Regions from separate parts of the Paenibacillus sp. LRG-1 genome, predicted to be linked through region 1. Evidence: riboswitches for the same ligand, from Rfam matches in the RefSeq annotation. Region 1 holds a riboswitch; the other holds the start of a gene.
The links. Region 1 has a riboswitch for cobalamin ahead of ACUUJN_RS25925 (ABC transporter substrate-binding protein). Riboswitches for the same ligand answer to the same signal wherever they lie in the genome.
Positions count from the first base shown of each region.

Region 1 (3,171 bases):
GCGCTGTATCCTTCGCCAGCTTCAAGCTGTTAAGAATACTCTCTAGCGGTTTGGAACTATACTGGCTTACATTGGCTTCGCTTTTCGAAGAATAAAACATGTCCATAAAATATTGCGGCTCTCCTGTATGAGCAGTAAGCATACTGTACATAGCAAAATCCCAATCGTTTTTGGTCAACGCCTCGTCGATATTTTCCACCTTGCGAATCTTGACCTGGATTCCCTCTTTCAACAATTGGCTTTGGATGACCTCAGCCATAACGGAGAGCTCCGGACGCTGAGGGAAAGTCAGCAGTGTAACCTCGAACGGCTTGCCTTGCTTAGTCCATGTCCCTTGGGCGTCTTTCTGCCAGCCATCCTTCGTCAACAGCTGCTCTGCCGTTCCGTTCAGCGCTTTACGCTCAACTTTACCGAAGGGAAGAATGCTCGGGAACGGACTGCTTGCTTCCGTACCGAAGCCCCTCATGACGGCGCTCACAATCGATGTGCGTGGAATCAGGCTGTCCACCACCTTACGGTTCGCCGCATCCTTGAATACTGGCGATTCCATATTGTACACGATCATATGGGTGCGCAAGGAGGGAGCCGACAGCACTTGTAGCTTGTCGTTCTTTTTCAGTACCTCTGCGTTATCAACTGGAATATCCGTCGCCACGTCCACCTCGCCGGATTGCAGCGCCATCAGGCGCGAATTCCCATCCGTAATGAACTTCATCGTCGCTTCAGCCAGTCGTGCCTTCTCGCCCCAATATCCGTCATAACGCTCTACGACCAAGGATTGGTCCTTGTTGAATGCTTTGATTTTAAAGGCGCCTGTCATCGCTGGGTAACTCTGCTCATCTTTCATCGATGCCACATCCAGTACAATCGTCGATGGATCAGCTAGATTGGACACCAGCGCCGCGTTCGGCTGGTTTGTCGTGATTTTCAAAGCCAGCGGGCCGCTTACATCAATGGACTTCACATTCAGTAAATCCTTCGCCAGATGGCTTTTCTCGATAGAGCGCAGCAAAGACGCTTTTACACCTGCTGCATCCATACTCTTTCCATCATGAAAAGTGACTTTATCCTGCAAGCTGAACGTCCAAACTGTAGGACTATCCTGCTTCCACTCCTTTGCCAGCCAAGCCACAGGCTCCAGCTTTTCATTCAAACGTACCAGTGTCTCACCTGCACCGGATCGCATCACATCCCAGCTATTATCTCCGTGCGGGTCAACGCCTGACGGTTTCCATGTATACGCCATTACCAGCTTTTTATCTGTCGCTGTTTGTTGTGCTGACGCGTTTTCACCCTTGCCGGAGCTATCCGACGTCTTATTGCTGGCACATCCCGAAAGAGCCATAACTGCCAGCAACAGCATCACCCCTGTACATATCAACCATGAACGCCTGCTACGATTGCTAATCATTCAATGAATCCCCCTCTATCTTGTAAAATCATATAAACCTAACGCAAAACGCGAAAAAAGCATTCCGGACCACTTGATCAGCAGTCAGAAATGCTTTCATTATAAAATGTCAAAACTCACCTCGAAGCCAACTCCAAAAACATAGAAGGGATCGGATCGGTTTCAGACATTCCGTATGCAGCACGCCTAACCACCTCCCCAGCATCCCGTGGGTCTGACAGTGATGTCAAAACAGGCAGGTCTCCTGACTCCAGGCGCATCTTTCAGGCCTTCCCGGTTCTTCACAGTTCCAGTGGCTGTTCTGAAAGCTCCAGCAGTATCCTGCTGATGCCTGTATACAGTGGCGGGTCCGTGTCGGAATCTACCGAACTTCCCTTTTAAGTGAACACGCTCAACAACCATCTACATGGTCTCAACAAAACCTCGTACATAGAGTCGTCCGGCTCACACCTGTTTTCTTCCTTTATTTCTTTCCATTACGATCTTATTTTGTTGTCACAGGCTTGTCAATAAATGCTGCACAATATTTTAAATTTGAACGATGTGGCGAGAATGAAGGTGATGTCTATTCATTGCGTGCACGAAATGAACGTGCTAAAATTAGGTATATAGATAATCATCGTGTCCGTATACTAAAAAGAGTCTTCGCCGCGCCAACGGCAAAGACTCTAGGACTTGAAAGGCTGTGGATCACCACCACGGCGCGCTGCATAACTAAATGTTAATGCAAACGAAACCCACCGTTAGGGGCCAACCTAATTACGCGGTGGGTTTTCGCTTGTTCCGAAATTTTCGACGTAGCCAGCGATAAAGTTTACGAATACTAAACACCAGGCTTAGTAACGTAACCATCCAACGCAACACATCGTAGCACGACACAAGGTTGACCATCGGCTTCACCCCCTTTCGGGAAGCTGCACCGTGGTCCGAAAACATCCACCACTATTCAAAATCCATAAGGTAAATTATACCACGACCTCGCCCACTACTCTAGCAAATTCCTCTAGTAAATAAATCAACTTAAGAGTTAACTTTAGCGCCACTGCACAGTCGGATATAACTAAATTTCTCATCTTAGAAAGGATGTATCCTTTTGAAAACAAGCAGCTATCGCTTCTTTATAGTTTCCTTGCTCGCTCCAGCTCTGTTATCATCCTGCTCTCCATCCTCTACTCCATCAGCAGAATCAGTCCCATCCAAACAAGTCCAATCAGGGGAAAAGACAGCTCTAGCCGGACAGGGCCAATATCTATCCATGACCTATACAGAATATGTGAATGGGAAAAATACAGATAAAGGTATGGTTATGCGGGTCATGACGTATGACTTAAGCAGTAAAAAAATGACCAAACTGGCCGATGTTCCTTATACCTCTCAATACCCACTTTCCCTGGTGTCCTTACCTGATCACAAAATTTATTACTCTGCCGATGTGGATGATAAGGGAGACCAACTATTTTCGTACGACTTAAATTCAAAAAAAACTGAACAATTATCCGATAATTTATTTGCCATTAATCGTATAGTGCCAACTACTCCAGAAGGTCCACTTATACTAGCTGCAGTCAAAAAAGGAGAGCGTACACTTAAAACAATTTTCTACAATAAATCGACTCATACAATGCAGTTCTTGCATGATGAAAATCAGGATATGAATACTTGGTCTGTATCTTACAACTCCAGTAAAAACGCAACGTACATTTCCCAATTTTCCGAAAATGGCCGAGATAAACAAAGAGACATCGCAACCAAGAAACAGT
Region 1 covers NZ_CM170126.1:5,847,585-5,850,755, forward strand. Annotated here, with positions in the region: gene ACUUJN_RS25925 (ABC transporter substrate-binding protein) at 1-1,411, opposite strand, end outside; cobalamin riboswitch at 1,629-1,832, opposite strand; gene ACUUJN_RS25930 (hypothetical protein) at 2,505-3,171, shown strand, end outside.

Region 2 (3,171 bases), 240 kb from region 1:
CACTGCTGTTTTTTCCTCCTCTTTAATAGGGATAACCTGCATGACGCCCTATTTTATATATATGCTTGTATCCAGTTCATCAGGCCTTCATTCCATTAATCACCACAAACCGCATTCACTTCTACCGTTGCTGGTGCATCTTCATGCCGGAAACCCGCAACGACGCCTACACGTTTAAAAAATTTATGAAAACGCTCATTCGGATGCCCTTTTTCCTTATATTCAGCAATGACGTTCTCCACGATATCAGTAATCTGATCACCCGGAATTCCTTCCGCTACGGGCTGAGCGGCATGAGCATTGCGACCGAATTTTTTGCCACCGAGGAAGAGGTCGTATCCTCCCTTGCGATAGACGATTCCGATATCCTCCAGCACCGCTCCATAGCAGGCCATACCGCATCCGTTCAAAGCAATACTCGTTTCCTTGGGTGCCTGTAATCCGCCAAGTACAACCTGTAGATGCTCAGCCACAGGCACAGCGTCATCCTTCTCCATATTGCAGAAGTCGCACGCCTTCACCTTAAACACATCGCCAATCGGCATGACAATGAATCGTTCATCCCGCAGCCGTCCGACCAGTTCCTCGGGGTCTGCACACGGCACGCGCAGCACGATCTGATGATCTGGCGAGTATTCCAGCTCGCCGTCATCACCCGCTACCTCGGCGAGCAGCGCCATCTGGCGAGCGGTGAACTTCTTGTTTCCCACACCCGGGGAAACACCCACCTCAAATAGCGCAGGCTTGCCAAAGCCGCCTGTCGCCATCCCGGACGCGGCCCCCGCTCCGGCCACCGCTGACGTTCCGGCGGTGCTCTCGGCGGTAGGCGCTTGCCCGCTCCAGCGAGCGTTGGCTACGCCAGGCAGCTTGCCGCCTACAGCGAGGCGGCTTAGTGCCTCTGCCGCCAGCGATGCCGGGGCTGCGCCGGTTTGCACAGCAGTCGTTGCCTGCACGGCAGCCATCGCTTGCGGGCGTGCCTGCGTCGCAACCGCAGCGCCGCTCGCGGAGGGTCCAGCGGGCGTAGTCGGGGCTGCGCTTGCCTGCGGTGTATCTTCTTGTGCGCCCAGCGACCACGGCTCCGCTTCCGTGCGGAGACGCTGGTGCGGCTTGAGTGCCTGCTCGGTCGCATCTAATGTGTATTTGCGCTGATATCCGCGCGGAGTCACGATCAAGCCGTCATACACCGTCGTCGAGGAATTGCCGATGATTACAGTCGTCAGCATCCCAATGTCATGGTTCAGCATATCTTCCAGCGTCGTTACAATAACTTGCTGACGTTCACGATAAGCACTTTTCACCAACCCGACTGGAGTTTGCGGATCGCGGTAACGCAGCAAAATGGACTGCGTCTCCACAATCTGGCGGGTACGCCGACCACTGCGCGGGTTGTATAATGCAATCACAAAATCGGCCGAAGCCGCTGCTTCTACGCGCTTCACAATCGTTTCCCATGGGGTCAGATGATCACTCAGACTGATCGTGCACGCATCATGCATAACTGGCGCCCCCAACAGTGAAGCACAGGACTGAATAGCCGAAATCCCCGGTACGACTTCTACCTCAACTCCGTCCTCGCGTCGCCAGCCTTTTTGCATCAGCACCTCATACACCAGCCCTGCCATACCATAGACTCCCGCATCTCCACTGGAAATGACAGCTACCTTCTTGCCCATCTCTGCTTGGCGAACCGCCTCCTGTGCACGGCTCACTTCCTCTGTCATTCCTGTGCGTACAATCTCCTGTCCGTTCAACAACGGACGGATCAAATCAACGTAGGTATTGTAGCCGATAATGACCTCACTTTCGGCCAGCGCATCCAGCGCCCGTTTTGTGATATGTTCCATATCTCCTGGTCCAAATCCAATCACCAGCAATTTTCCTAATGGGCTCATCGTGCTCCTCCTATTCATCCTTTTCAGGGCAGCTATGCTATCTATTTCAATGATTTATGTACATCGTGTAACTCGAAAAAACCCCATCCTGCCCGGATGGGGTTTCTATGTACGCATCTCTCATCAGACGAACAAACAGCGTAAGAAGACACTATTTGTCTTCCTCCAGCCTGCCGTTGTTTTCCATCTGACTGTTTACGCTTCAAACGCTGCTGCACGTTCATATCCACGCAAACCTCTAGCCAACATGGAAAAAGCAACGTGTGCCTGATTTCCTGATTTCGTACACCCATCCTCTCCGCGAAGGTTAACGGTGCATACAGATCAAGGTAGGTCTCCTGGCTTGGCATCAACGGATTCTTTCGTCTTCCCCGTTTTTCACGAGTGACCATTTTAAAAAATCCTCTTCCTTACAGTGGCGGGACCGCTCGGGATTTGCACCCGATTCCCTGTTACCCTTTGCTCAACCGCAAAGGCACCTTGTCTGTCCGCTATTTGATTATGGGTCTTATCATAACCTTGCCTCAATCAGTTGTGCAAGCATGAAAAACGCTTTATTTCAAGTTCTCTGCTTTATTTTTTAACATATGTAGCAATTCGTCCGGGTCCGCAGAGATACTTAATAACGCTGGATGCTCAGCCCCGGTAAACCCTTCTTGCACGCTATGACGCACCATTTCTACTAACGGGTCAAAATATCCATTCACATTCAGCAGCCCAATCGGCTTGCGATGAATCCCGATTTGCGCCCAGCACAATACCTCGAATAGCTCCTCGAAGGTTCCCAAGCCACCCGGAAGGGCGATAAACGCATCGGCCATCTCGCTCATTGCCGCTTTACGCTCATGCATGCTTGCTACCTCAATAAATTCGGTAACTCCCCGATGAATGATCTCTGCATCAAATAACAGGGTGGGCATAATGCCAGTGACCTGACCGTCACCCGCCAGCATTCCATCCGCCACCTCTCCCATCAGCCCCCTGCTAGAGCCACCATAGATCAGACGGATATGATGGCGAGCCATGGCTTCCCCCAGCTTGCCTGCAGCCTCAACATATACCGATGAATGTCCAGGTCTGGACCCGGCAAATACGCAAATAGAATTCATTAACGTCTCAGCTCCTGTCCTAAGTATCATGCATCGAAACTTATTCATTATATTAGATAAACATTTTCGCTATAACAAAAATCTTTGTCGATGCATGTCCAACAAAAAAAGATAAAGACCTCGTAGGCCCTTATCTTTATTTTACTCTGTATCCCAAAATATAAGTTCAT
Region 2 covers NZ_CM170126.1:5,605,160-5,608,330, forward strand. Annotated here, with positions in the region: gene ACUUJN_RS24840 (sirohydrochlorin chelatase) at 1-3, opposite strand, end outside; gene cobJ (precorrin-3B C(17)-methyltransferase) at 96-1,892, opposite strand; cobalamin riboswitch at 2,204-2,389, opposite strand; gene ACUUJN_RS24850 (LOG family protein) at 2,447-3,001, opposite strand.
Region 2: linked by a shared signal. The riboswitch ahead of cobJ (precorrin-3B C(17)-methyltransferase) and the one ahead of ACUUJN_RS25925 (ABC transporter substrate-binding protein) in region 1 are both predicted to bind cobalamin.